DNA from 3 places in the Mesorhizobium sp. B2-2-4 genome. Region 3 is predicted to be linked to each of the others. Evidence: predicted binding sites of a transcription regulator. Region 3 holds the regulator's gene; each other region holds the start of a gene.
The links. The regulator PhoB, encoded in region 3, activates phosphate uptake and scavenging genes when phosphate is short. The targets are predictions, from matches to a motif close to TGTCATNNANCTGTCAT.
Positions count from the first base shown of each region.

Region 1 (9,873 bases), on a different contig from region 3:
ACGGCCTTCGAACAGCGCCATCATCCGCCTGCCTGTCGACTGCAGCCACGCCTGCGCCTTGACCAGCTCGATCTGCAATGCCTCGAGCGTCTCGTCATATTCGTCGCTTTTCATCTTCTTGTCGTAGGGATAGCCGCCCGCGGTCAGCTTGCACTCCTCGATCCAGTCCGGCAGTGCTGGATTCTCGATGTCGAACTCCCGCTCCTTGCCGTTGATCCTGAGCTTCAGCGGCCCCGGGGTCGGCGCGGCGGTGTTTTCCTTGGCTTTTTTCATCGAGACGAACCTTTCCAGCTTACGGACTCGTGCTATTGAGCCATTGCAGTGCCGCGCGCCGCTTCAGACGCAAGGGGCGCTGCACTTTTGGATTTTGCGCATGATCCTTTCCGAAAATCGATTCTGATTTTTCGGCGTCATGCGCCAGGCCGGTCCAGCGAAATTGCCGGACCGGGAGCGGGGCGCAGGCGCGAATGGCGGACCAGGGCGCAGACGAGAAGGGTATGGCGCAAGCGCTTGCCGCGCGGCTGTGGAACAGCCGATGGTTGCTGGTCGCCGGTCTTGTCGCGGTCATGGCGGTTTATGCCTTTGCGGGCATTTCCGCCTATGTGCTGCTGCCGGCGCTGGCTTTGCTGCTGGTGGCGGCGATGATACCGGCTGGAGCCACGCGCCAGCCCGGCGAAAGCGGCGCGGCGATCGAGGCCATCGGCCTGCAACGCCTGTCCGGCGAATATCTGGCGGCGGCCGTCGCCGACCCCTTGATCATCTTCGACCATGCCGCGGCGATCGTTCATGCCAACGCCGCCGCCTTCGCCGCGTTTGGCGGCATCGCGCCTGGCGTATCGTTGTCGCTGAAATTCCGTGCGCCCGAAATGCAGGCTCTTCTGGACGGCGTGCTGTCGGGCGAGGTCGCGTCGGATGTCATCGACTACACCGAGAGGCTGCCGGTCGAGCGGACTTACCGGGTCAGCGCCTCCTCGGTCGGTCACGGCACCGATCTCTACGTGATGGTGTTCAAGGACCAGAGCGAAGCGCGCCGCATCGACCGCATGCGCGCAGATTTCATCGCCAATGCCAGCCACGAATTGCGCACGCCGCTCGCCTCGATATCGGGTTTCATCGAAACGCTGCGCGGACCGGCCCGCAATGACCCGGCGGCGCGCGAGCAGTTCCTGCAGATCATGCAGAACCAGACCGGCCGCATGGCACGCCTGATCGATGACCTTTTGTCGCTGTCGCGGCTGGAGATGAAGCCCTATCTGCGGCCGGGGACCGAGGTCGATCTGCGCCAGACCGTCGACAGCGTCATCGATTCGCTGGCCCCGCTGGCGCGGGAAAACGGCGTCGTCATCGAGCGGGATTTCGCCGACGGCCCTCTCGACGTGCCGGGCGACCGCGACGAACTGTTCCAGGTCTTCGAGAACCTTCTGGAAAACGCCTGCAAATATGGGCAGTCGGGCGGCCGCGTGGTGGTGTCGATCGAGCGCGGCGACGCCGAGGGCGAAGCGGGCATCGACGTGACGATCAGGGATTTTGGCCCCGGCATTCCCGAGGAGCACATTCCGCGCATCACGGAGCGCTTCTATCGCGTCGACGTCGAGAGCAGTCGAACCCAGAAGGGTACAGGCCTTGGCCTGTCGATCGTCAAGCATATCCTGACGCGCCACAACGCCAGGCTCTCGATCAAGTCCGAAGTCGGCAAGGGCGCCGCCTTCTCGGTTCATTTGCCGGCGGCCTGAGCCGCCCTAGTTTCCAAGCTGCCATTTCTTTTTTCTGTCATCCGGTTAGCGTATCAGCGGGGATTCGAGGAAACGACTCAAAATCAGATCATCCGTGGGAAGGCATCCGGTCATGCAGTCCGTGCACATAGTCAGCGCCTATGACGAGGAGCTGAAAGATCTGTCGAAGCGCATCGCCGCCATGGGCGGACATGCCGAACGCATGGTCGAACAGGCGATCTCCGCCCTGGTCAATGCCGATCCCGGCCTTGCCCAGAAGGTGATCCGCGACGACGCCGTCCTCGACGAAGGCCAGCGCGAAATCGACGACAGGGCAATCATCATCATCGCCCGGCGCCAGCCGATGGCGACGGACTTGCGCGAGATCGTCGGCGCGATCCGCATCTCGGCCGATCTCGAGCGGGTCGGCGATCTCGGCAAGAATGTCGCCAAGCGTGTGGTGGCGGTTGCCGACGGGCGCCAGCCGACCAGCCTGTTCCGCGGCCTCGAAGCCCTGGCCGACCTGGCGTTGACCCAACTCAAGGAAGTGCTCGACGTCTACGCCTCGCGCTCGGTCGAAAGGATCGGCTTCGTACGTGACCGCGACGACCAGATCGACGCCATGTACACGTCGCTGTTTCGCGAATTGCTGACCTACATGATGGAAGATCCGCGCAACATCACGCCTTGCACGCATCTGCTGTTCTGCGCCAAGAACATCGAACGCATCGGTGACCATGCCACCAACATTGCCGAGACGATCTACTATATCGTCACCGGCGACCAGATGCCGAGCGAGCGGCCGAAGGGCGACAAGACGGACAAGATCGGCCTTTCCGCAACGCAGCCGGTCAAGTGAACGCACTTTTTCTCGAACGCTTGGTCGTATTGCGCTAGACTATCCCTGAGGCAAGCCTGCTGGTTCCCAGCAAAGGCAGTGCTTCGGGAGGCTGCGATGGAATATGTCCGGGATTTCAAGCCCGCGCCGCCGACATCGGCCGTCATCGCCTCCAGCGTCTACACAGCCGGGCGCCGCATCGCCGACATCCCGATCGAGGAAGCCGGCACATGGGCAAGGAAAGCGGGGCACGTGGTGTGGATCGGGCTGCTTGAACCCGACCGCGAGCTTCTGCTGCGCGTGCAGGCGCAATTTCATCTGCATGAGCTCGCAATCGAGGATGCCGAGCATCCGCACCAGCGGCCGAAGATCGAGCAGTATGGCGATGCGCTGTTCATCGTCGCCCGCACCGCGCAGCTGATCGAGGGCCGCGTCACCTTCGGCGAGACGCATCTGTTCGTGGGCAGCGGCTACATCGTCAGCGTCAGGCACGGCCCTTCGACATCCTATGCTGTGGTGCGCCAGCACTGGGAAAGCTGCCCGCATTCACTGGCCAAGGGCGAGGATTTCGTCCTCTATGCCATTCTCGATTTCATCGTCGACAACTACATGCCGGTGCTCGAGCAGATCGAGGATGAGGTCGAGGCGATCGAGGACCGGGTCCTGCTGAAGCCGATGACCGGCCCCGATATCGAACGCCTTTATATGCTGCGCCGCGATCTGTTGCGGCTGCGCAATGCCGCACTGCCGCTAGTGGAGGTCTGCCGGCGGCTGACCAGCGCCGACCTGCCGCAGATCCATTCAGCCATGCACCCGCTGTTTCGCGACGTGACCGACCATATCCGCACCGTCCAGGAAAAGATCGACAGCTTGCGCGAAGTGCTGGCCTTTGCCTTCGAGGCGAGCCTGCTGGTGGGCCAGAGCCAGGAAACGGCGATCTCCAAAAAGCTCGCCTCATGGGCGGCAATCCTGGCTGTGCCGACAGCCTTCGCGGGAATATACGGCATGAATTTCAGCGACATGCCGGAACTGAAAATGGAATACGGCTACCCGATGGTGCTGCTGGCGATTGCGCTGATCTGCTGCTTTCTCTACTGGCGGTTTCGCAAGAATGGATGGCTGTGAGAGTAGGGCAGTAGGGCAGTAGGGCAGTAGGGCAGTAGGGCAGTAGGTTTAGAGAACGCTCGGGAGCGCAAATTCAAAACAGACTGCCCTACTGCCTTAGTCCTTATCTATTCCGCCGCCGCTCCGCTGCCGGCTGGAACGCCACGCGGGCATGGTATTTACAATAGGGGCCGGTTTCGGCGGCTTCGTTGCCGCAGAAATTGAAGTCCTCCGACAGCGGATCGCCGTTCGGCCATTTGCAGGTGCGCTCGGTGAGCTCGGTGAGCTGGAGATGCCGCGAGATCGGCACCACCACATTTTCGACCGGCCGGATATAATGGCGGGCCACCGGCTCGGCATCGAACTGCGCCTGCAACGCCGTTGCTCCGATCGACGTCGTGACGTGGCGGGTCGCACTCGCGGGGCGCGACACCGATTTCTGCGCGCCCGACCCTTGCGCCGTCTTCTTCTGGCGTGCCGGCGCTGCCGTGGCGCGCCCGCGGCCCGACAATTTCAGCCGGTGCACCTTGCCGATGACGGCATTGCGGCTGACCCCTCCAAGCTGGGCAGCAATCTGGCTTGCGCTCAGACCCTCCGACCACAGTTTTCTCAAGAGTTCGACCCGCTCGTCAGTCCAATTCATGACCGCGCTCCTGCTAAGCGTACGGCAATCGGAATCCATTCCCGGCCCAGCACCACTGCTGGGGCAGACACCACATATATCTGGTGATTAGGTCCGCCGCACGAAATCTAGTTATTTCCCGACTACAACTACCTTATGCGCTGACTCGGTGACAAGAGTCCGAAGTGCAACACGAATCGGTTTTTTCGGTTTTCCCCAACTTGCCAGCTCACTTATGAGCCGGCGTCCCGTCGGGAGGCTTGCCGCGCGCCACTACGCGACGTTTTCGTTGACTTCATGGCTGAAAAACCCGATAAGCCGCAAAGGCCGCCGCTTTGGCGGCTTTTTTGATTTTCCGGTTCCGGAGACGCATATAATGAGCGGTTCGGCGCTTTTCGAGACCTTTGCTCGCGCACCCCTGGCCTTCGACCATGGGGAAGGCACCTGGCTGGTTACCGACAAGGGCGAGCGATATCTCGATTTTGCCGGCGGCATAGCCGTCAATTCGCTGGGCCACGGCCATCCGCATCTGGTTGCGGCGCTCACCGAGCAGGCTGCCAAACTCTGGCACGTCTCCAATCTCTACGAGATCCCGGGGCAGAGCCGGCTCGGCGAGCGGCTGGCTGACGCGACCTTCGCCGACAAGGTGTTCTTCACCAATTCTGGCGCCGAGGCGCTGGAATGCGCGATCAAGACGGCGCGGCGCTACCATTTCGTCAAGGGGCATCCCGAGCGCTTCCGCGTCATCACTTTCGAAGGCGCCTTCCATGGCCGCACGCTGGCGACCATCGCGGCCGGCGGCCAGTACAAATATCTCGAAGGTTTCGGCCCCAAGGTCGAGGGGTTCGACCAGGTCGGCTTCGACGATATCGACGCCGCCGAAAAGGCGATCACGCCGGAGACCGCGGCGATCCTGATCGAACCGGTGCAGGGCGAGGGCGGTATCCGCCCGGTGCCGACACAATCGCTGAAGCGGCTGCGGCAGCTCTGCGACCAGCACGGCCTGCTGTTGATCTACGATGAGGTCCAGTGCGGCATCGGCCGCACCGGCAAGCTGTTCGCGCATGAATGGTCGGGGGTCGCTCCAGACATCATGGCCATCGCCAAAGGCATTGGCGGTGGCTTCCCGATGGGCGCCTGCCTTGCCACCGACGAGGCGGCTGTCGGCATGACCGCGGGCGTCCACGGCACTACGTTCGGCGGCAACCCGCTGGCCATGGCGGTCGGCAATGCCGTGCTCGACGTGGTGCTGGAGGAGGGCTTCCTGGCGGATGTGCAGCGCAAGGCGCTGTTGTTGAAGCAAGGGCTGGCAGGGGTGGCCGACGAATTCCCCGAGGTCATCGAGGACATCAGGGGCACGGGGCTGATGCTGGGCCTCAAATGCGCCATGCCCAACGGCAAGGTGAACATGGCGCTGCGCGACCAGCATCTGCTCGCGGTTCCGGCCGGCGACAACGTCATTCGCCTGCTGCCGCCGCTCACCGTCACGGACAGCGAGATCCATGAAGCGCTGGAGCGCATTCGCGCCGGCGCCAAGGCCCTGTCCGAGGCCATCGCCGCTGAAGCCGCGAAGTAAATTCGAAAGCTCCTGATGTCACTTCGTCATTTCACCGACCTCTCCGCCGTTTCCGAAGGCGACCTGCGCTCCATGCTGACCGACGCAGTGGAGCGCAAGGCGCGCCTCAAGGCGGGCGAGCGCTCGAAACCGCTCGAAGGCAAGGTGCTGGCGATGATCTTCGACAAGCCGTCGACGCGCACGCGCGTCTCCTTCGATGTCGGCATGCGTCAGCTTGGCGGCGAGACCATCATGCTGACCGGCACCGAGATGCAGCTCGGCCGCTCCGAGACCATCGCCGACACCGCCAAGGTTCTGTCGCGCTATGTCGATGCCATCATGATCCGCACCACGTCGCATGAGCGGCTGCTGGAGCTGACCGAGAATGCGACCATCCCGGTGATCAACGGGCTCACCGACGATACCCATCCTTGCCAGCTGATGGCCGACATCATGACCTTCGAGGAGCATCGCGGTCCGGTCGCCGGCAAGACCATCGCCTGGACCGGCGACGGCAACAACGTGCTGCATTCGCTGCTGGAAGCCTCGGCGCGGTTCCGCTTCAACCTCAACGTCGCCGTGCCCGAAGGCAGCGAGCCGGCGCAGAAGCATGTCGACTGGTCAAAGGCGCATGGCGGCAAGCTCTCCTTTACCCGCTCGCCAGAGGAAGCCGTCGACCAGGCCGACTGCATCGTCACCGACTGCTGGGTGTCGACGGGCCAGGAGCACCGCGCCCGCGGCCACAACGTGTTTTCGCCCTACCAGGTCAACGCCAAGCTGATGGCCAAGGCAAAGCCCGACGCGCTGTTCATGCATTGCCTGCCGGCGCATCGCGGCGAGGAAGTGACGGACGAGGTCATCGACGGTCCGCATTCGGTGGTCTTCGACGAGGCCGAGAACCGGCTCCACGCCCAGAAGGCCGTGCTGGCCTGGTGTCTTGGGGCCTGAAGTGGACTTGAAGTGTCTTGGCGCTTGACGTGCCGGGGAACTTGATCTCCGGAGGCGCGATGCCTATCTGCGCGGCATCACGCAAATCAAGCGCGTTTAGACGCATGCTCCCCAAAGGGCGGCATGGCCGCGCCCTGGAGCTTTGTCATGCTGGAAACCCATCAAGTGGCTGAACATCACCCCAAACTCGGCGAATTCGGTTACGCCGGCGATGATCACGTCGTGCCTTTCGAGGTCGGCCCGCTCGATGTGCGCGGCCGCACCGTGCAGCTCGGGCCGATGCTCGATGCGATCCTTGGCCGCCATGATTATCCCGAGCCGGTCGCCCGGTTGCTGGCGGAAGCCTGTGTGCTGACGGTGCTGCTAGGCACCTCGCTCAAGTTCGAGGGCAAGTTCATCCTGCAGACCCGCACCGACGGCCCTGTCGACATGCTGGTCGCGGATTTTTCCACGCCCTCGGCGCTGCGCGCCTATGCGCGCTTCGATGCCGACCGGCTGGAGGCGCTGATTGCGGCCGGCGAGACCTCGCAGCAAACGCTGCTCGGCAATGGTGTGCTGGCGCTGACCATCGACCAAGGTGCTCACACGCAGCGCTACCAGGGCATCGTCCAACTCGACGGCGAGACCCTGGAAGAGGCCGCGCGCACCTATTTCCGCCAGTCGGAGCAGATCCCGACCGATCTCCGGCTTTCGGTCGCCAAGCTTTTGACGCCCGGCCCCGGCGGCGCGCGCGAGCAGTGGCGGGCGGGCGGCATCCTGGCGCAATTCCTGCCGCAGGCCTCCGAGCGCATGCGCGTTCCTGACCTGCCCGGTGGGGATGGCGATCCGCGCGAGGAGATCCACGATCCCACAGACAATTCCTGGCAGGAATTGCTGGCGCTGCTCGGCACCATCGAGCCGACCGAACTGATCGATCCGACCATCGGCGCAGAGCGGCTGCTCTATCGTCTGTTCCACGAGCATGGCGTGCGCGTCTTCGGCGGCGTTCCCGTCGCCGATCAGTGCTCATGCTCCCGCGACAAGATCCGCGGCATCCTCGAGGGCTTCTCCGCGCAGGAGATCAAGGACAGCACCGAGGACGGTGGGATCCACGTCGCCTGCGAGTTCTGCTCGACGCAATATGACTTCGACCCGGCGGAATTTACGACGCAGTAGGGTTCCACCTTCTCCCCGTTCTACGGGGAGAAGGTGCCCGAAGGGCGGATGAGGGGCGGCGCTGCCCCTCATTCCTGCCGGACATTTCTCGCCGTATAGTGACGGGGAGAACGACGCTGTCGCCGATTTCGCCTCGTCTAATTCACCGTCCGCCTTGTCCCCGGCAGGTCGAGTGAGAAGGCGGGGATGGCGATGTCGAATGTCTCGCCCCGCTCGTTGCGCATGGTGTAGTGACCGACCATGATCCCCGACGGGGTCGAGAGCGGACAGCCCGACGTGTATTGATAGCTGTCGCCGGGATTGAGTTCGGGCTGATCGCCGACCACGCCGGCACCTCGCACTTCCTCGACCCGGCCGGCGCCGTCGGTTATGTGCCAATAGCGCGACAACAGCTGCACGAATTCGTCGGACTGGTTGTCGATCGTTATCTGGTAGCCCCAGACATAGCGGTTTTCCGAAGGATCCGAGCGGTCCTCGAGATAGAACGGCCTGACCTGCACTTCGATGTTGCGCGTGACGGCGCGGTACATGAGCGGCTCCAAAACAAATCCGGTGTGGAACATTCGGCGCTCTTTGCGGTTCGATCAACCGTGCGCGTCCGAGTTGCTGTCCCTGAAGGGCAGGTGCCGACAAACAATGTCATTTGAGTGACACATGACAATGATGGTGTGCACCAGCAATGCCGGGCGACTCGGGCGCTCTGTCGAACTGTCGAAAACGGCCGCCAAGCGGGCCGGGTTTTCTGGAGTGACCGGATATCGATGGAACTCGCTCTCATAACCGGCTCGCTTTCGATCGCTCTCATCGCCTCAAATCTCGCCAGCATCCTGCTCGCCTGCTCGCGCCTGAAACGGCGCGCCGCCATCGCGCCGCCGGCCGGCAAGCCGCTGCCTGTCTCGATCGTCATCCCGGCGCGCGGCGTCGAGCCGTTTACCCATGAGACGCTTGAGCGCGCTTTCTCGCTCGACTGGCCGCGCTACGAACTGATCTTCTGTGTCGCCCATGCCGACGACCCCGCGGTCAAGCCGATCCGCGCCGCGATTGCCCGCTTTCCAGCCGTGCCGGCCCGCCTGCTCACCGGCGACGACCGCGTCAGCGCCAACCCGAAACTGAACAACTGCGTCAAGGGCTGGGAGGCAGCGCGCCACGACTGGGTCATTCTCGCCGATTCCAACGTGCTGATGCCGAAAGACTACGTCCAGCACCTGATGGCGGCATGGCGGCGGGACACCGGCCTGGTTTGCTCGACGCCGATCGGTTCGCGGCCCGACGGCTTCTGGGCAGAAGTCGAATGCGCTTTCCTCAACACGCTGCAGGCGCGCTGGCAATATGCCGGCGAGGCGCTTGGCCTCGGCTTTGCCCAGGGCAAGAGCATGTTGTGGAACAAGCAGATGCTCGACGCCAATGGCGGCATCCGTGCGCTCGCCGCCGAGATCGCGGAGGATGCCGCGTCGACCAAACTGGTCAACAGGCTCGGCCTGCGCGTCAATCTCGTCGCTTCGCCCTTCGAGCAGCCGCTCGGGCAGCGCATGCCGGGCGAGATCTGGTCGCGCCAGGCCCGCTGGGCGCGCCTGCGCCGCGTCACCTTTCCGCTGTTCTTCGCACCCGAGATCCTGACCGGCGTGGCGGCTCCGCTCGTGCTGGCATTGATCGCCGCGGCCAGCGCCGGCGTCAGCCTGCCCATGACAGCGCTTTGCGTGCTGGCGCTCGCCTACCTGCCGGAATGCATGCTCGCCTCGGCAAAGGGCTGGTATCTGTCGCCGCGCATCGTCACCGCGATGATCGCACGCGACCTGATTTTGCCCGCGATCTGGATGCGCGGTTGGCTGGGCGGGGCCGTCGACTGGCGCGGCAACGCCATGACCATCGGCACCCAGGCGGCCGAGCTCGAAGAGACGCCCTCCCGCGCTTGATGTCGGCAGTTCAGCTTGATGTCGAG
Region 1 covers NZ_VFWB01000003.1:82,504-92,376, reverse strand. The annotation lists gene ppk2 (polyphosphate kinase 2) at 1-273, opposite strand, end outside; gene FJ959_RS08615 (ATP-binding protein) at 468-1,733, shown strand; gene phoU (phosphate signaling complex protein PhoU) at 1,846-2,571, shown strand; gene FJ959_RS08605 (magnesium and cobalt transport protein CorA) at 2,668-3,675, shown strand; gene FJ959_RS08600 (GcrA family cell cycle regulator) at 3,779-4,297, opposite strand; gene FJ959_RS08595 (aspartate aminotransferase family protein) at 4,653-5,852, shown strand; gene argF (ornithine carbamoyltransferase) at 5,868-6,779, shown strand; gene FJ959_RS08585 (Hsp33 family molecular chaperone) at 6,903-7,934, shown strand; gene apaG (Co2+/Mg2+ efflux protein ApaG) at 8,072-8,464, opposite strand; gene FJ959_RS08575 (ceramide glucosyltransferase) at 8,696-9,847, shown strand.
Region 1: a site for PhoB is predicted at 8,572-8,588, ahead of FJ959_RS08575 (ceramide glucosyltransferase). Genes of this name have one in related genera too.

Region 2 (9,873 bases), 830 kb from region 3:
TATGACGAGAAGCGGCGGATGCAGAGCGTCGGCGATTGATCTCGGCGCTGCCCACCCCCTACCTCTCCTTGTGGGGAGGTCGGACCGAAGGTCCGGGTGGGGTCTGGCGCCGCACCCCCACCCCGCTGCTTCGCAGCGACCCTCCCCACAAGGGGGAGGGTGAACAAGAACCGGAGTGACGACTTGAAAGCCAAACTGGGCATGTCCCCCATCGCGTGGTGGAACGACGATCTTGCGGAACTCAGCGACGACGTGTCGTTGGAGGAGTGCCTACGCCAGTCGCGTTCGGCCGGCTTCACCGGCATGGAGATGGGACGGCGCTTTCCCAAGGACCCCAAGGTGATGCTGCCGATCCTGAAGGCGGCTGACGTCACACTGTGCGGCGGCTGGTTCTCGGGCACGCTGGTCGACGAGGAGATGAGCAAGAACAAGGATCGCATCCAGCCGATGATCGACCTGTTCAAGGCGGTCAACGCGCCTTGCATCGTCTATGGCGAGGTTGGCCGTTCGATCCAGGGCGACCGCTCGAAGCCGCTCGCCACCAAGCCGAAACTCTCGAGCGACGAGATGAAGGCCTATGCCAGGCGCCTGACCGAATTCGGCGAATGGTGCGCCGAGCAAGGCATGCCGCTTTCCTATCATCACCATATGGCGGCGGTGGTCGAGACCGAGGCGGAGCTCGACGCCTTCATGCGCCATTCCGGAGCGGGCATTCCGCTGCTGCTTGACGCTGGACATCTGGCCTTTGCCGGCGGCGATGTGCTGCGCGCCATCGACAATCACCACAAGCGCATCAGCCATGTGCATGTGAAGGATGTACGCATGGGCGTGATCGAGAAGCTCGACCGCACGAGGCAGTCCTTCCTCGATGCGGTGGCTCTCGGCGCCTTCACCGTGCCGGGCGACGGCTCGCTGGATTTCGGCGCCATCGTGCAGCGTTTCGCCGACCACGGCTATGAAGGCTGGTTCGTGGTCGAGGCCGAACAGGACCCGAAGAAGAACCCGCCGCTCAAGATGGCGCAGGTGGGCCACAAGGAGTTGATGCGGGTGATGACGGCGGCCGGCTACACGGTCGAGACCCAGGGCTTCCCCGATGTCTGATCGGGTTCTCGCCAGGCCGGGCTTGCTGTAGGTTGCCGCGATGAAAGATTCCGAGCACCCCTTCTTCCGGCCCCTATGGCGGCGTGTCGCCGTCGTCGCGGTCTGCGTCATCTGGTCGATCATCGAATTCGCGAGCGGCACGCCGTTCTGGGGCGTGATCGCGCTGGGCTTCGCCGGCTATGGCGTCTGGCAGTTTTTTTATCTCTACAAGCCGGCCGACGAGAACAAGGCGCCCGCCGAAGTCGAACCGAAGGAGTAACCGGATGTCGAAGCTGCTGGTCAAAGCCGACAAGGGCCATGGCCGTGTCGCGCATGTCACGCCGCAAAGCGCCGGATGGACCTATGTCGGGTTCGACCTGCACCGGCTGGAACCGGGCGAAACGGCTTCGGGAACAACGGACGATCGCGAAGTCTGCCTGGTGTTCGTCACCGGCAAGGGCACGGTCACGGCCGGCGGCAAGGATCTCGGCCTGCTTGGCCAGCGCATGTCGCCCTTCGAAGGCAAACCATGGTCGGTCTATGTGCCGCAGGGATCGGACTGGTCGGTGACGGCTGATAGCGGACTGGAACTGGCGGTCTGCTCGGCGCCGGGATTGAGCGGCGGCCTGCCGGTTCGCGTCATCGGGCCTGACGACCTCGGCCAGGAGGTGCGCGGCAAGGGCACCAATACGCGCTACGTCACCAACATCCTGCCCGAGGGCAAGCCGGCCGATTCGCTGCTGGTGGTCGAGGTCATCACGCCCGGCGGCCATACGTCGAGCTATCCGCCGCACAAGCACGACCAGGACAATCTGCCTAACGAATCCTATCTCGAGGAAACCTATTATCACCGCCTCAACCCGCCGCAGGGCTTTGCTTTCCAGCGGGTCTATACCGACGCCGACAAGGACGGCTCCCGCGCGCTGGACGAGGCGATGGCGATCGAGGACGGCGACGTCGTGCTGGTGCCCAAGGGCTATCACCCCTGCGCGGCTTGCCATGGCTACGATCTCTACTATCTCAACGTCATGGCCGGCCCGAAGCGGACGTGGAAATTCCACAATGCGCCCGAGCACGAATGGCTGATGAAGGCCTGACCGTTGCGCGTTCACGGCTGAACCTGTTGGTCCAGATCAGAAAAATCGTCGGCTAAGGACCGGCGGAGTCGATTTGCCTTCGAAAACCCTTCAAAGCTTCGTCAATCCGTCATGGAAATCACCTATGGCAACGGTCTGACGAGGATTTTCGATGCGCTACGCCATCTACTTCACCCCCCAACAGGACGAAAAATTGGCGCGGATCGCCGCCAACTGGCTGGGCCGTGACCCGTTCGGCGCCGCGACGCGACCGGTGGAGGCGGTGGGCGATTTGTCGGCGGCGGAAGTCGCCTTCCACACCGCATCGGCACGGCGCTATGGTTTTCACGCAACGCTGAAAGCCCCTTTCCGGTTAGCGGCCAACGAAACCGAAGCCTCGTTGCGCGCAGCGCTCGACGCCTTTGCCGAGGCGACGCCGGTTGTGATGATCCCGCGTCTCGTCGTCAGCCAGATCGACGGTTTCTTCGCACTGGTGCCGGAGGCGCCATTGCCTCCGCTCAATCGCTTCGCCGATGATGTGGTGCGCGATTTCGACCGCTTTCGCGCGCCGTTGACGGAGGCCGAGATCGAGCGGCGCAGCCCGGACTCGCTGAAGCCGGGCGAATTCCGCAATCTCTGCCAATGGGGCTACCCTTACGTCTTCGAGAGCTTCCGCTTTCACATGACGCTGTCCGGCAGGGCCGGGCCACAGGATAGCCCTCGTCTTTGCCTGGCAATCGAGGGCCTGTTCGCCGAGGTGCTGCGCCAGCCGGTTCCGGTGGACGCGCTGACGTTGTTCATCGAGCCCGAACCTGGCGCCCCGTTCATGGTGCTTTCCCAACACGCGCTCGGGCGCCGTCCGGCCAGAAAAACCGCCTGAAGCAACAAGCCGTAAAGGCCAGAAAAAACCAAGGACTGCCTGAAATGACCGCCGAGACCATTCTGAGCAACGCCCGCATCGTTCTTGCCGACGAGATCATCGAGGGCTCGCTCGTGATGCGTGACGGTCTGATCGCCGACATATCCGCCGGCGCCGTGCGAGCCGGCGAGGACATGGCTGGCGACTTCATCATTCCGGGGCTGGTCGAGCTTCACACCGATCATCTCGAAGGCCATTATGCGCCGCGGCCGAAGGTGCGGTGGAACCCGATCGCCGCCGTCCTCGCCCATGACGCGCAAGTGGCGACCGCCGGCATTACCACCGTGCTCGACGCCTTGCGTGTCGGCATGGACGAGGATGCCGATCTCAACGCCGCCGATATCCGCAAGCTCGCCGACGCGATCGAGGACAGCGTGCGGATGGATCGATTGCGGGCCGACCATTTCATCCATCTGCGCTGCGAGGTCTCGGCGCCGGATTGCCTCAGGGCCTTCGCCAATTTCGAGACCGACGAACGGGTGAAGCTCGCCTCGCTGATGGACCATGCGCCAGGCCAGCGCCAGTTCGTCAACCTCGAAACCTACGCCTACTACTACCAACGCAAGCTGAAGCTGACCGATCACGATTTCCAGAAATTCTGCGAGAAGCGGATGGGCGAATCGGCCCGGAATTCGGCCCCGAACCGCGTCTTCATCGCCGCCGCCTGCCACGAGCGCGGCATCGTGCTTGCGAGCCATGATGATGCGACGACGGGCCATGTCGACGAAGCCATCGAGCAAGGCGTGCGCGTTGCCGAATTCCCGACCACCGAGGAGGCCGCCAGAGCTTCGAAGGATGCCGGGCTCGGCGTGCTGATGGGCGCGCCCAATGTCATGCGCGGCGCCTCCCATTCGGGCAATGTCTCGGCGCGCACGCTGGCCAGCGACGGCCTGCTCGACATATTGTCGTCCGACTACATCCCCTTCAGCCTGATCCAGTCCGCCTTCTTTCTCGGCGACGTCGTCGATAGCATTTCCCTGCCGCAGGCGGTGGCAATGGTGTCCAAGAACCCGGCCGAGGCCGTCGGTCTTTCCGATCGCGGCGTCATCGAAGAGGGCCGCCGGGCCGACCTGGTGCGCGTGCGCCTCGACGACCACGTTCCGGTGGTGCGCACGGTCTGGCGGCAGGGGCGGCGGGTCGCGTGATGGCTTCGGCATTGATCGAGCGTGAACTGTCGGCCGAGGCGTTTCCGATACGCGACGGCGTCTTCGTTGCCGTGGTGGGCCCGAGCGGCGCCGGCAAGGATACGATCATCGGCCATGCCAAGGCGCTCTTCGCCGACGAGACGCGGCTGGAATTCGTGCGCCGCGTCATCACCAGACCGAGCGACACGGCAAGCGAGGATCACGACACGCTGGCCGATGCCGCCTTCATCGAGGCCGAAGCCGACGGCGCCTTCGCCGTTTCCTGGGAAGCGCACGGCCTGCGCTACGGCCTGCCGGCCGAGGTCGATTGGGCAGTGGCCAACGGCCATGTCGCTGTCGCCAATGTATCGCGTGCGATCATCCCTAGCTTGCGGAAGCGCTATGCCAACCTGGCCGTCGTCGAGATCACCGCTTCGCCCGATGTGCTGGCCGGGCGGCTGGCGATGCGTGGCCGCGAGTCGCGCGGGGAGGTTCTGGCACGCCTGGCGCGAAGCGCCCCTGTGACGCTCTCCGGACCCGGCGTCACCTCAATCGACAATAGCGGTTCGCGCGAAGCGGCAGGCGAGCGCTTTGCCGAGGTGCTGCGCAAGGCGATGGCATTCTCCGACATGTCGGGGCTGATCGACTAAAGGTGTTGATGGTCAGGTGGCGCCCGCCTGACCTGAATATCGAATGCGCCTTCGTTTTATGCCGCGTGCCGGTCGTGATCGGCACGACGCGTGCCGGCCGACGGCGTTGCCGAAGGTTGTGTCGGCGCGTCCAGAACCGCGACGTGATGGCGGTACACCATTTCCCAGCCTTTCCAGCCGGTAAACAGCAGGATGCAGACAACGATCAATGAAAGCAGCACTCCCCATGGGCGAACTGCCGCTTCGGCGCCTTGGCTGTAGCGAAGATAGAAATTGATCAGCGCCAGAACGACGGCGGTCAAATTGCCGACCATGTGGTACCAGGCGTCCGTCAGGGCGCGGATGCGCGGCTCGCTCAGGAAATCGATAAAGCCGGCAATCGCCGCCAGGAGAGCCATGACGATGGCTGCCCCAATCAGCCACATCGACGCGCGTGCCCAAAAGGCGTCGGCAGTGCCCCAGAACATCAAATCGGTGAGAAACGCGCCGACAAGGAACGCGACAGGAAAGGGAATGAGCATCGGATGGATGGGATGACCTCCCACCTTGGCGGTGCTTAGCGGATTCGCGGCCATGACAATGCCTCCGAATAGAAAAGCTTTGAACAACGCCCAGATAAGGGTTTCGTTCCAATCCGGATGGAAGCTCGCAAGACCGCTTTTCGCGATGCCGCCCCCCTTTTGCACTCAAGTCACTTGGGGCCGCACAGATACGGCCGACAACAGATCGAGCGGAATTGCGGGGCGGGCGAGATAGAGCGGCGTTATCTTTCGACGGCCACGGCGGACGGCGGCTTTTTGCCCCTGACTATTCCGCCGCTGCCCCGGCGATGCTCTTGCGGCTGGCGTCGACCATGCGCCGCCGCGCGCGGAACACGCCCCACTGCTGGTCGATCAGCACGCCGATGAGGATGACGCCGCCCATCACCGCGAAGTTGAGCGAGGACGGGATGCCGAGCAGATTGACGAGGTTCTGCAGCTCCTGCAGCAGCACGGTGCCGAGGATGACGCCGATCAGCGAGCCCTCGCCGCCGCGCAGCGAGAAGCCGCCGAGCACGGCCGCGGCAATGGCGTAAAGCTCGTAGAACTGGCCGTGGCTGGCCGGCGAGATGGATCGCGTGTACATGGCGAAATAGATCGCCGACAGCGCCGTCAGTACCCCGCAGATGACGTAGGCGGCCATGACGACACGCCCGGTGCGGATGCCGGAATATTTCGCCGCCTCCTCGTTCTTGCCGATGGCGTAGAGATAGCGGCCGAACACCGAGCGGTGCAGCACCACCCACATGACGATGGCGATGACGATCAGGGCGAAGAAGGAGTTCGGCACGCCCCAGGAGCGGCCGGCGGTCAAGAATTCGAGCTCCGGGAAATTCTGGCCGAAGGCGAAGCCGGCGGTGCCGTCGGCGGTGTAGAAGCGGGCGACGCCGCGATAGATCAAAAGGCCGCACAAGGTCACCACGAAGGGCTGCAATTTGAGCCGCGTGATCAGCCAGCCATGCGCCAGGCCGATGATGGCACCGAGCACCAGGATGAGCACGAAGGCCAGCGGCCATTCCATGCCGCGCACGGCGATGAAGTCGATGAAAAGCGTTCCCAGCAGCGCCACCAGCGAGCCGACCGACAATTCGATGCCGCCGGTGATGATGACGAAGGCCTGGCCGATCGACAGGATGCCGAACAGTCCGATCAGGTTCGAGGTGTTGGCAAGGTTGATCGGCAGCAGAAAGCGCGGATTGATGATGGCAACGATGGCGCCGACCACCAGGATCAGGATCAGCAGGCCGAGATCTTTCTTGCTCATCATCTTCTCCCCAATGCCGGCCCGAGCGCTTCCGCGGCGCGGCGGCAGAATTATTTCGGCTGCTTGCCTACCGCCAGCAGCAGCACGTTTTCCTGGCTGAACTGGTCCTTGTCGAGAATGCCCGAGATCTGGCCCTCATGCATGACGGCGATGCGGTCGGACACGCCGATCACCTCCTCCATGTCGCTGGAGATCATCAGCACGGCGACGCCGGCGTCGGCCAGCGCACGCATCAGCCCGTAGATCTCCGCCTTGGCGCCGATGTCGATGCCGCGCGTCGGCTCATCGAGGATCATCACTTTGGGGTTCATCGCCAGCCATTTGGCCAGCACGACCTTCTGCTGGTTGCCGCCCGACAGCGTGCCGGTGCGCGTCTGCACCGAGGGCGCCTTGATGCCGAGATCTTTTTTCTGCTTCTCGGCGGTTGCCGTTTCGGCGCTGGTCGACACCAAGGAGCGCTTGGCATGCGCCGGCAGGTTGGGCAGCGAAATGTTCTGGGCGATCGAAAGGTCGAGCAGGATGCCGGTCAGCTTGCGGTCCTCCGGCACCAGGAAGATGCCGTGCGCGACGGCATCGGCCGCCGAGCCCAGGGCGAGCGGCTTGCCGGCGAGCTCGAGCGTGCCGCCGAGGCTGCTTTCGATGCCGAAGAACACCCGCGCCAGCTCGGTGCGGCCGGAACCGACAAGGCCGGCAAGGCCGAGGATTTCACCGCGCCTGACGTCGAGATCTACCGGGCGGCCGGGATAGGTCGGGGTGCGGATGGCCTTGGCCGACAGGGCGACGGCGCCGGGGGCGCGGGCCGCCTCGGAAGCCTTCTCGCGCTCCTTCAGCATGCGGCCGATCATCAGCTTGACCATCTGGTCGTGGTTGATGTCGCGCTTGGGCAAGGTGCCGGCCAGCATGCCGTCGCGCAGCACGATGACGCGGTCGGCGACACGCTCGACCTCGTGCAGGCGATGCGAAATGAAGATGACGCTGATGCCGTCCGCCTTCAGCGCCCTGATGACGTCGAGCAATTTGTCGGTCTCGGCGATCGGCAGGCTCGACGTCGGTTCGTCGAGGATGACCAGCCTTGCCTTGATCGACAGCGCCTTGGCGATCTCGACCATCTGCTGCTGCGCGAGCGACAGTTCGGCGACAGGCGTGTCGGCGGAGAAATTGGCGCCGACGCGCTTCAGGAGCGGCGCCACCATGGCGCGCAGCCTGGCGCGGTCGACGAGCCTGAGCGGCCCGGCGCGCAGCGGTTCGCGGCCGAAGAAGATGTTGGCTGCGACGTCGAGATTCTCGAAGAGGTTGAGTTCCTGGTGGACGAAGGCGATGCCGGAGCCAAGGCTGCCCTCGACGCTCAGGCCGTCATGGGCGGTGCCGTCGACGGTGACGGTGCCGCTGTCCGGCCGCGTCACCCCGCCGAGGATCTTCATCAAGGTGGATTTGCCGGCGCCGTTCTCGCCGACGAGACCGATGACCTCGCCCGGCCTGACCTCCATCGAGAAGCCATCGAGCGCTACGACGCCCGGATAGGTCTTGCGCACGTTCTCGAGGCTGAGGAACGCGATGGTCGCGGCGATGGATGTGTCGGAATAATTCATCATGCCTGACAGCGTTGGCGGGCCGACCTCTTGGCAGACTGACTGGCCTCGAAGGGTTCGTCAATGCAAGAGCAGCCGGCTCAAGCGACGTTGAGCCGGCTGAACTGCCTTCGGTCTTAGTTTCCAGCCATCGCCTTCAGATTGGCGGCGTAGGCGTCGACGTCATCCTTGCCGATGATCTTGGTCGGGATGATGATGAGGCCGTCGGCCGGGATGCCCGACTTGTCGCCCTTGAGATAGGATGCCATCAGCTTCATGCCCTGATAGGCCCACTCGAAGGGCTGCTGCACGACGGTGGCGGCAATGGTGCCTTCCTTGACGCCGCCCAGGGTGATCGGATCGTCATCGAAGCCGACGACGGTGATCGAGCCGAGCTTGCCGGCATCGCGCAGCGCTTCATAGATGCGCGGCGTGTTGTAGGAGTAGAAGCCGACCATGCAGGTGACGTCGGGGCTGGCGACGAGCGCGTCCTCGACGTTCTTCTTGGCGCGGGCCTGGTCGATGTCGTCGCCGCGCACGTCGACGAGCTCGATCTTGGTGCCGGCCAGGCCATCCTTCATGCCCTGGATGCGCTCCTTGGCATTGTCGGCGCCGAGCAGGCCGACGAAGCCGAGGCACTTGCCGCCATCCGGCATCGCCTTCTTGGCGATTTCGGCCGCCTGCTTGCCGGCATCGACATTGGACGAGCCGATATAGGCGACGCGCTTGGTCTGCGGAGCGTCGCTGTCGGTGGTGAACAGCGCCGTTTCCGAGGCGATCTTGTTCAGCCCGTCGGTCGAGGTCTTGGGATCGACGGCCGAAACCATGATGCCCTTGACGCCGGCGGTGACCAGATCGTCCATCAGCCGCTGCTGGATGGCGACCGAGGACTGCTCGGGATATTTCAGCTCGAGATTGTAGTCGGGCAGTTCGCCCTGCGCCTTCTTGACGCCGGCTTCGGCCGCCTTCCAGAAGTCGGAAGCGCCGTTGACGACGAAGGCCAGCGTCGGCTTGTCGTCGGCGCGCGCGATCGTGCTCGCCGTCAGGCCAAGCAGCAGCGCCGCGGTGGCCACGGATGCATTGCGTATCAAGGATTTCATGTTCAACCTCCCGTTTTGGCCGGTCGTCGGACCGGCCGATCCTGCACTTGTCTGATTTGCCGTTCGCGGCTTGGACGCCCTCCTCCTCAAGGGTTCCCGGCACTGAAGATGGCGTCGTTCCAGCCACGGCGACGGACTTTAGAGACTCATCCCCCGTTCGTAAATAGTCCGATTTGTCTGACATATCACATGTCCGCGACAAGGCTTCGCGGGGGTACTATCCGCTTGCCATCGGGCCATTCGCATGCACCGCGCCCCAGGGAAAACGGACGCGACGGACCGACGTTACAGCGCATTTTCGTATTAGTAAACGGTATTAGTTGCGTTCGATGGCGACCGCGCCGGCGGTGACGCTGTTGGCTTTGCCGAGAACGTAAGGGTTTGGCGCAAAAGGGACAATCGGCTCATATGCTGTGATTTTAAGCTGCCCGAGCCCCTTAGCCAGTAGACCGGTCGCCCGCTAATAGATATAAGTCAGCCGATATTTCTATAAACCGGCGCGGCCTTGATGGTCGCCGGGCAGGCCGGACAGGCCGGGGAACACGGACAGCAT
Region 2 covers NZ_VFWB01000001.1:910,310-920,182, reverse strand. The annotation lists gene iolD (3D-(3,5/4)-trihydroxycyclohexane-1,2-dione acylhydrolase (decyclizing)) at 1-39, shown strand, start outside; gene iolE (myo-inosose-2 dehydratase) at 184-1,101, shown strand; gene FJ959_RS04750 (DUF3329 domain-containing protein) at 1,142-1,360, shown strand; gene iolB (5-deoxy-glucuronate isomerase) at 1,365-2,177, shown strand; gene FJ959_RS04740 (DUF1045 domain-containing protein) at 2,329-3,036, shown strand; gene FJ959_RS04735 (alpha-D-ribose 1-methylphosphonate 5-triphosphate diphosphatase) at 3,081-4,220, shown strand; gene phnN (phosphonate metabolism protein/1,5-bisphosphokinase (PRPP-forming) PhnN) at 4,217-4,849, shown strand; gene FJ959_RS04725 (DUF2231 domain-containing protein) at 4,906-5,424, opposite strand; gene FJ959_RS04720 (ABC transporter permease) at 5,657-6,652, opposite strand; gene FJ959_RS04715 (sugar ABC transporter ATP-binding protein) at 6,703-8,241, opposite strand; gene FJ959_RS04710 (sugar-binding protein) at 8,358-9,320, opposite strand; gene FJ959_RS04705 (LacI family DNA-binding transcriptional regulator) at 9,872-9,873, shown strand, end outside.
Region 2: a site for PhoB is predicted at 2,274-2,290, ahead of FJ959_RS04740 (DUF1045 domain-containing protein). Genes of this name have one in related genera too.

Region 3 (9,873 bases):
CGGGCGTCGAACAAGGCTTGCGACGAGCGCAGCAGCGACAGCTGCAGGTCGATCCGGCTCTCGATACGGTTGAGCGCATCGTCCGCGGTCGCGTCGAACTTGATGCGAGCCGCCTCTTGCGTCGCGAAATAGGCGAACCCCGCCATTGTCATGCTGATCAGCGCAACGGCAACGAAAGCGACGATTGGAAAAAGCTTCTTCAACGGATAATGCGGCCTATCAGCATGTGAGCCCTTTATGGGCAAGTCGCCCGGTCAACACAATGGCAAGGCCAAGCCATCCCGCCGGCTGGCATATCACCTGATCGGCAGATCGGTAACGGGCTCAGGCCAGCAGGCTTCAGGCAGCGATCTTCAACGCGCCTGGTCCGGGAATGGCGCCAGGCGGACATTTGCCCAGGATGATCATGCCCAGCACCTCGTCCTGGGTCACATCGGTGGTGCGGGCAGTGCCGACGACCTGGCCGTTTTTCATGACGCACACCCGGTCGGCCAGTTCGAATACGTCGTGAATGTCATGGCTGATCAGGAAGATGCCGATGCCGTCGGACTTGAGCTGCCTGACCAGTTCCCCGACCTGGGCCGTTTCCTGCGGTCCAAGTGCTGCCGTCGGCTCGTCCATGATCAGGATGCGGGCGTTGAACAGGATCGCGCGTGCGATCGCCACCGACTGCCGCTGTCCGCCCGACAGCTTGATCACCGGCTCCTTGAAGCGCTGGAAGCGGGGATTGAGCCTGCCCATCACCTTGCGCGCCTCGGCCTCCATGGCGACATCATCGAGCGTGCCCCAGGCGGTCCTCAGCTCGCGGCCGAGGAACAGGTTGGCGGCGGCGTCGACATTGTCGGCGAGCGCCAGGGTCTGGTAGATCGTCTCGATGCCGTATTTCTTGGCATCGCGCGGGTTGGAGATCGAAGCCTCTTCGCCGTTGACGAAGATTTGGCCCGCGTCACGCTTGTAGGCGCCCGACAGGATCTTGATCAGTGTCGACTTGCCGGCGCCGTTATGGCCGAGCAGGGCCACGACCTCGCCGGGGAAAAGATCGATCGAAGCATCGTCGACGGCGCGAATGCCGCCGAACGCGATTGAGATGTTGCGCATGTCGACCAGCGGGTTGCCGGCGGGAGCGATCCTGTCAGCCATGATTGTCCTCCTCCCTCAAACGCGTTTGCGATAGACGGTGTCGAGCCACACCGCGATGACCAGCACGGCGCCGACGACGATGCTCTGCAGAGGCGAGTCGACGCCGAGCAGCACCATGCCGGATTGCAGCGACTGCATCAGAAGCGCGCCCAGCATGGCGCCGATGATCGTTCCCGAACCGCCGGCGAGCGACGTGCCACCGATGACGGCCGCCGCGATCACCAGCAATTCATCGAGCGTTCCGAGCACGTTGGTGGCCGAGTTCTGCCGGGCCGACGAGATCGCGGCGGCGATCGTGGCCAGCACGCCCATGATCATGAACACTTTCATCGTGATCCAGCGTGTATTGATGCCGGCGAGGTTGGCTGCTTCCGGATTGCCGCCAATGGCAAAGACATAGCGACCAAAACGGGTGCGTTTGGTGATGAAGGTCATGACCAGCCCGACGGCGATGGCCATCAGCACCGGTATGGCGATGCCGTGGGCGATGAACAGGCCGCCCTCGGGCACGGTTATGTTGTTGGCGGCTGCATATCTGTTCACGATGCCGACTGGCCACGGATAGGAATTGGCCAGCCAAACCGCGCCCATGATGACGGCGCAGGTCAGCACGCCGATCAGCGTCTCGGCCCAGATCGGACGCAGCGGGAAACGGAAGCGCTTGCGCTGTACCCGCCCGTTGAACAGCGCAAGCACCACCGCAAGGCAGGCGGCGATACCGACCACCCAGCTCCAGGTCGCGCCGATCGATCCGGCCGGGCCGCCGCCCATCAGCTGGAACGTCGCGTTGAGCGGCGCCACCGTCTGGCCGCTGGTAACCCACCATGCCGCACCGCGCCAGACCAGAAGCCCGCCCAGCGTCACGATAAAGGCCGGCACTTCGAGATAGGCGATGACAAAGCCCTGGAAGGCGCCGATCAACAGACCGAGCACCAGGCCGATGACCAGCGCCAGCACCCAGATCCATGGGTTGCCAAGCTCAAGCCCGACGAAGCGCACTAGGAAATGCACTTGGGCGAAGCCCATGACCATGCCGATCAACCCTTCGGCGGAACCGACGGACAGATCGATATTGCGCATGACGATGACCAGCACCATGCCGCAGGCCATGATGGCGACGGCCGAGGTCTGCACCGACAGGTTCCACAGATTGCGCGGCGTGAGAAAGGTACGGCTGTCGAAATCGAGCGGATTGACGCCGAGACGCAGGCTGGACAAGACATGCAACCCGATCCAGATCAGCAGCAGCGCGCCGATCATGCCGAGCATGCGCGTGTCGATCTCGGTCGCCTTAAGGAACCGGGCGACGGCGCCGAGTTCCGACGCACGCGCGGTGTCGGCCTGCGGGTTGGACGTCGTATCGGTCATGATTTTCTCCCACCGGCCTGCCCGTCCGATGCGGGATGCCGGAAGCCAGCCTAGAAGTTACCCGCCCGGGGCGGAAAAACAAATTTTCTTGAAAAAACGCCGCGGCTTGGCAGCCGCGGCGTTCATCGCATGAAATGGAAGATCAGTTGCAGGCCGCGACGCTGCCCGCCGCGACGCCGGCACAGACCTCGTCTTTCTTGATCCAGCCGGCGTCGATGACGACGTTGAGATTGTCCTTGGTGATCGCAACCGGGGTCAGGAACAGCGATTTGACGGTGTTCCCACCGGGCGTTGTGAAGTCCTTGACGCCGGCGATATCGGTCATCTTCTTGCCGTCGGCCAGCTGCGAGGCGATCTCGGCGGCATTCTTGCCGAGTTCACGCGCGTCCTTCCACACCGACACGGTCTGCGTGCCGAGCGCGATGCGGTTCAGCGCCGCGTGGTCGCCGTCCTGGCCCGAGACCGGAACGGTACCGGCCAGGCCTTGAGCCGTCAGCGCCGCGACGACGCCGCCGGCAGTGCCGTCATTGGCCGCGACGACCGCGTCGACCTTGTTGTCGTTGGCGGTCAGGAACTGCTCCATGTTCTTCTGCGCATTGGCCGGCAGCCAGCCATCCGTATAGGCTTCGCCGACATTCTTGATCTTGCCGCTGTCGATGGCGTCCTTGAGCACTTCCATGGAGCCCGAGAACAGGAAATCGGCATTCGGATCGGCACCCGAGCCCTTGATGAAGACGTAGTTGCCTTCCGGCTTCACCTTGAACACTTCGCGGGCCTGCATGCGGCCGACTTCCTTGTTGTCGAAGGTCAGATAGAAGACGTCCTTGTTCTCGATCAGGCGGTCATAGCCGACGACCGGAATGCCTTCGTCGAGCGCCTTCTGCACCGCCGGGCCGATGGCGGAGGCGTCCTGCGCCAGGATGATCAGCGAATTGGCGCCCTGGGAGATCAGGCTCTCGACGTCGGTGAGCTGCTTGCCGGGATTGGACTGGGCGTCGGCGGAAATATACTTGTCGCCGGCGGCTTCGATCGCCTTCTTCATGGCGGCCTCGTCGGTCTTCCAGCGCTCTTCCTGGAAGTTCGACCAGGAAACGCCGATGACCTTGTCCTTCGCCTGCGCGACCGACGCGAGCGTCAGCGACATGGCGACACCCGCCAGGATGGCGGCTGTGAATCTCTTCATCTTAATCCTCCCTGCGCCGCGTATGGCGCGACCAAACAGGCCCGTAGGCCGGCACAAAGGCTCTATTTTTTCGAGCCTCGAAAAAACACTGGTCCATCGTCGGAACGCTGTCAACGTCGATTCTGATGTATTTTGATGTCCTCGTGAATTTTTTTCGAGCTCCGGAATAAATAATGACAGCCAAGGCCGGTTCTGCCAGTATTTGACGGTCGTCGGGATCCTGGGGAGAGAACGCGGCGACGGGGAGGATGCGAGAAACATGTCGGTCGGAATCCGCCACGACGATTTGCGCCGACGCAACCGGGCGATGGTGATCGCGGCCGTGCGCCGTGCCGGGCAGCCCTCGCGCACCGAGATTGCCGCGACCACCGGGCTCAGCCATTCCACCATATCGGCGATCTCCTCCGACCTGATTGGCGAAGGCATCCTGGCGCAGAGCAAGCCGAGCGAGGCCGGTGCGCTGAAACGCGGCCGGCCGCAGGTCGGCCTCAGCCTCAACCCTGAAGCCGCGGCGGTGATGACCGTGGTGCTGTCGCTGAATTTTCTCTCCGTCGCCGTCATCGACTATGCCGGCCAGGTGATATCTGAAGAGCAGCGCCGGCTGGACACGCTCACCCTGTCGCGCGAGGCGCTGATCGGCGAATGCGTGGCCATCGTCAGGCGGCGGTTCGAGGATCCCGACCTCGACGTCGGCAGCATCGCCCGTATCGCGCTGGCGATCCAGGGCATCACCGACACGGATGCGCGCACCATGCTGTGGTCGCCGATCACGCCGCAGACCGACATCGCCTTCGCCGACATACTGGAGGCCGAGTTCGGCATTCCCGCCACCATGGAGAACGATTGCAACATGATGGCGGTGGCGCTGCGCTGGCGCGATCCCCAGCGCTACCGCGACGACTTCATCGCCATCCTTTTGTCGCACGGCATCGGCATGGGCTTGGTGCTGAAGGGTGAACTGTTCACCGGCACCCATTCATCCGGAGGCGAGTTCGGCCACATGATCCATCGCCCCGGCGGGGCGCTCTGCCGCTGCGGGCGGCGCGGCTGCGTCGAGGCCTATGCCGGCAACTATGCCATCTGGCGCAACGCGAGGCAGCTTGGCGAGGACACCGAGCCCGTCGACGTCAGCGACGCCGACATGCGCACCCTGGCGGCCTCGGCGCGCGAAAAGGACGGGCCGGAGCGCGAAGCCTACCGCAAGGCCGGCGAGGCGCTGGGTTACGGCCTTGGCAGCCTGTTCGCGCTGATCGATCCGGCGCCGGTCGCCATGGTCGGCGTCAGCGCCGCCGCCTTCGACCTGATCGAGCCGGCTCTGCGCGAGGCCATTGCCCAGACCGCCGGCGGCCAGCACTCGAAATCGATTTCCTTCGACACCGAGCCGAACGAACTGCCACTGATCCGCGAGGGCTGCGCCATGCGCGCGCTGACCTTCGTCGACCAGGAGATTTTCGCGCCGGGGGCACAGGCGAAATCAGGCGTGGGCGAGAACGTTGCGTGACATATCCCTAGTCTTCGCGAATCGCATACCCCGCGCCCCGAATGGTGCGGATCACGTCAGGCATGCGGCCATTGTTGACCGCCTTGCGCAGCCGGCCGACATGCACGTCCACGGTGCGCTCGTCGATATAGATCGTTTCGCCCCAGACATTGTCGAGCAGTTGGCTGCGCGAGAACACGCGGCCGGGATGTCGCATCATGAATTCGAGCAGGCGGAACTCGGTCGGCCCGAGCCGGATCTCGCTTTTCTTGCGGTAGACCCGGTGCGATTCACGGTCGAGCACGATGTCGCCGACCTTGAGCACGCTGGACAGAACTTCGGGCTTGGCGCGGCGCAGCAGCGCCTTGACGCGTGCCATGAATTCCGGCGTTGAGAACGGCTTGACCAGATAGTCGTCGGCGCCGGTGGAGAGACCGCGCACCCGGTCGCTTTCCTCGCCGCGCGCCGTCAGCATGATGATCGGCAGCCGCTCGGTCTCGGGCCGCATGCGGAGACGGCGGCAGAGCTCGATGCCGGACACCGCCGGCACCATCCAGTCGAGCACAAGAAGGTCAGGGACATTCTCCTGCAAGCGGATCTCGGCTTCGTCGCCGCGCGTCACCACCTCTACCTGATAACCCTCCGATTCCAGATTGTAACGGAGCAGCACACCCAGCGGCTCCTCGTCCTCCACCACCATGATGCGTGGCGCGATCATCGACTGGTCACCCCTGCCGTCAAGCCGCTGGCGCCGACATCGCCGTCTCGTCCTGCTTCGGGCGATTGGCGGGCAATTGCGTGCCGGTCAGCACATAATAGGCATTTTCGGCAATGTTGGTCACGTGATCGCCGATGCGCTCGAGATTCTTGGCGCAGAACAAAAGATGCGTGCAGGCGGTGATGTTGCGCGGATCCTCCATCATGTAGGTCAGCAGCTCGCGGAAGACCGACGTGTATTTGACGTCGATGCGTTCATCGTCGGCGCGCAGCTTGGCAAGTGCCGCGGCATCGCGCGCCGCATACTCCTCGATCACGCCTTGGACCTGGATCAGCACAAGCTGCGCCATGGCGTCGATGGAGTGCGACAGGTCGCGCGGCGTGGCGGCAAGGCCGACGGTGCCGACGCGCTTGGCGATGTTCTTGGCGAGATCGCCGATGCGTTCGAGATCGCCCGCCATGCGGATCGAGCCGACGACATGGCGCAGATCGTCCGCCATGGGCTGCCGCTTGGCGATCAGGGTGATGGCGCGGTCGTCGAGTTCGCGCTGGCGCGCATCCATGATCGCGTCGTCGGAGACGACGCGCTGGGCGAGCGCGTTGTCGGAATTCAGGAGCGCCTTGGTCGCGCCGCCGACCATCGATGAGGCGAGATCGCCCATGTCGCGGATCAGCCTGCTGATCTGTCCGAGATCTTCGTCAAAGGCTGCGACTGTGTGTTCGGCCATGATCTTGGTCCTCGTATGCCTGGGATCAGCCGAAGCGGCCGGTGATATAGTCCTGCGTGCGCTTCTCGCGGGGCGACGTGAAGATCTTCTCGGTGCGGTCGAACTCGACCAGCTCGCCCAGATACATGAAGGCGGTCTGCTTCGACACGCGCGCCGCCTGCTGCATGTTGTGGGTGACGATGACGATCGTATAATCGGCCTGCAACTCGTCGATCAGCTCCTCGATCTTGGCGGTCGACAGCGGATCGAGCGCCGAGGCAGGCTCGTCCAGCAGGATGACCTCCGGCTTCACCGCCACCGTGCGGGCGATGCAGAGGCGCTGCTGCTGGCCGCCCGAAAGGCTGAGGCCGCTGGCGTTGAGCTTGTCCTTGACCTCGCTCCACAGTGCCGCGCGCTTCAGCGCCTGCTCGACACGGCCGTCCATCTCCGCCTTGCTGAGCTTCTCATAGAGCCTGACGCCGAAGGCGATGTTCTCGTAGATCGACATCGGGAACGGCGTCGGCTTCTGGAACACCATGCCGATCTTGGTCCTGAGCAGGTTGAGATCCTGCGAACGGTCGAGGATATTCTGGCCGTCGAGCAGCACCTGGCCCTCGGCGCTCTGCCTCGGGTAAAGCTCGTAGATGCGGTTGAAGACGCGCAGCAGCGTCGACTTCCCGCAGCCCGAAGGCCCGATGAAGGCGGTGACGCTGCGCTCGGGCAGCGACAGGCTGATATCCTTCAGCGCCTTCGACTGGCCATAGTAGAAATTGAGGCCCTTGACCTCGATCTTGGCTTTCTCGACCGCGACTTCGGGCGTATTCAACTCGGTGGACAACATCGGTTTCATCTGTCCTCTCTGCGTCCGGTAAGGCTGCGGGCGAAGATGCTCAGCCCGAGAACCGTAAGGGTGATTATGAGTGCGCCGGTCCACGCCAGCTGCTGCCATTCCTCGTAGGGGCTGAGAGCGAACTGGAAGATGGTGACGGGCAGGCTGGCCATCGGCGCATTGAGATTACTCGACCAGAACTGGTTGTTGAGCGCCGTGAAGAGCAGCGGCGCCGTCTCGCCGGAAATGCGGGCGATGGCCAGCAATATGCCTGTGACGATGCCCGACAGCGCCGCACGGTAGGCGACCGAGCGGATGACCACCCAGCGCGGCGCGCCGATCGCGGCGCCGGCCTCGCGCAAGGCGTTCGGCACCAGGTTGAGCATGTCCTCGGTGGTGCGAACGACGACCGGGATGACCAGGATGGCCAGTGCGACGGCACCGGCGATCGCCGAGAAATGTCCCATCGGCCGCACCAGCAGCTCGTAGACGAACAGGCCGACGATGATCGAGGGTGCCGACAGCAGGATGTCGTTGATGAAGCGCACGACGGTGGTGAGGCGCGAGAAGCGGCCATATTCGGCCATGTAGGTCCCAGCGAGGACACCGATCGGCGTGCCGACGATGACGGCGATGACTGTCATCATGATACTGCCGTAGATGGCATTGAGCAGGCCGCCGGCATCGCCGGGCGGCGGTGTCATTTCGGTGAACACAGAGAGCGAAACACCCGACAGGCCCTTATAGAGCAGTGCGCCGAGGATGAGCGCCAGCCAGGCCAGGCCGATGCCCGCCGCCGTGACGCATAGCGTCATCATCACGGCATTCCTGCGCTTGCGTCGATTGTGAAGCGATGTGGCCGTCGACATCGGTCAGGCTCCCGTGCGGCTGTCCATGCGCAGCAGCATGTAGCGCGCAAGGGCAAGGATCAGGAAAGTGATGACGAACAGGATCAGGCCGAGCGCCACCAGCGAAGACGTATAGAGATCGCCGTCGGCTTCGGTGAACTCGTTGGCGATGGTCGCCGAGATCGTCGTGCCGGGCGCGAACAGCGAGCCGCTGATGCGGTGGGCGTTGCCGATGACGAAGGTTACCGCCATGGTTTCGCCGAGCGCGCGGCCGAGGCCGAGCATGACGCCGCCCATGATGCCGACGCGGGTATAGGGGATGACGACGCGGCGCGTGACCTCCCAGGTCGTGCAGCCGATGCCGTAGGCCGATTCCTTCAGCACCGCCGGCACCGTGTCGAAGACATCCTTGGTGATCGAGGTGATGAAGGGCAGGACCATGATGGCAAGGATCATCGCCGAGGTCAGAAGGCCGATGCCGTAGGGCGGGCCGGCAAACAGGCTGGAGAGTCCCGGCACGTCGTGGAAAAGCTTGATGATGAAGGGCTGCACCGTCGTCTGCAGGAACGGCGCGAACACGAACAGGCCCCAGATGCCGTAGATGATGGAGGGTATGCCGGCAAGCAGCTCGACGGCGATGCCGATGGGGCGTCGGAGTGGCCGCGGGCAGAGTTCGGTAAGGAAGATGGCGATGCCGATGCCGATGGGAACGGCGATCAGGATAGCGATGGCGGCGGTGACGATGGTTCCGTAGATCGGGGCCAGCGCTCCGAAATTCTCGGTGACCGGGTTCCACGATTCGGTCGTCAGGAAGGAGAACCCGAATTTCGACAGCGCTTCCCACGAGCCGGCAAACAGCGAAATCGCCACGCCGCCGAGGATGAGCAGGACGAGGATGGCGGAAAAGCGTGTCGCCGTTCGGAAAATCGTATCGGTGAGCGCGAAGCGTCGGACCGTCGCTTCCCTGGCCCGCATGGCGGCCGACGATGGCATGGCTTCGGAGACGGCGGTCATCTGGCCCTCGCGTTTCAAGGAAGACAGGGAGGGCGCCGTGAAGCGCCCTCCTCGTTCAGCAGGGATTACATGGCGGAATAGAGCGGCTTGCCGTCTTTGCCGACGATGTCCTTGGCCCACATGTCCTCGACGCTCTTGACGACCGCGTCGGGGATCGGAACGTAGTCCAGCGCCCCGGCCATGTCGTCGCCCTTCGCGTAGGACCAGGCGAAGAACTTGAGCGCTTCACCGGTCGCCGCCACGTCGCCGGGCTTCTTGTAGACCAGGATCCAGGTCGCCGACGTCATCGGCCAGGATTCGGCGCCCGGCTGGTTGGCCAGGATGACGCCGTAACCAGGCTGCGAGCTCCAGTCGGCATTGGCCGCCGCCGCCGAGAACGCCGCCGCCGTCGGCTCGACCTTCTTGCCGTCCTTGTTGATCATGTCGGCATAGGTCAACTTGTTCTGCTTGGCGTAGGCGTATTCGACATAGCCGATCGAGCCACCGGTCTGCGAGACGTTGTTGGCGACGCCTTCATTGCCCTTGGCGCCGATGCCAACCGGCCATTCGAGCGCGGTGTTGACGCCGACCTTCGACTTCCAGTCGGC
Region 3 covers NZ_VFWB01000001.1:81,821-91,693, forward strand. The annotation lists gene FJ959_RS00400 (CHASE domain-containing protein) at 1-203, opposite strand, end outside; gene FJ959_RS00405 (ATP-binding cassette domain-containing protein) at 340-1,140, opposite strand; gene FJ959_RS00410 (sugar ABC transporter permease) at 1,156-2,508, opposite strand; gene xylF (D-xylose ABC transporter substrate-binding protein) at 2,651-3,691, opposite strand; gene FJ959_RS00420 (ROK family protein) at 3,951-5,192, shown strand; gene phoB (phosphate regulon transcriptional regulator PhoB) at 5,200-5,889, opposite strand; gene phoU (phosphate signaling complex protein PhoU) at 5,909-6,616, opposite strand; gene pstB (phosphate ABC transporter ATP-binding protein PstB) at 6,642-7,445, opposite strand; gene pstA (phosphate ABC transporter permease PstA) at 7,442-8,293, opposite strand; gene pstC (phosphate ABC transporter permease subunit PstC) at 8,297-9,286, opposite strand; gene pstS (phosphate ABC transporter substrate-binding protein PstS) at 9,352-9,873, opposite strand, start outside.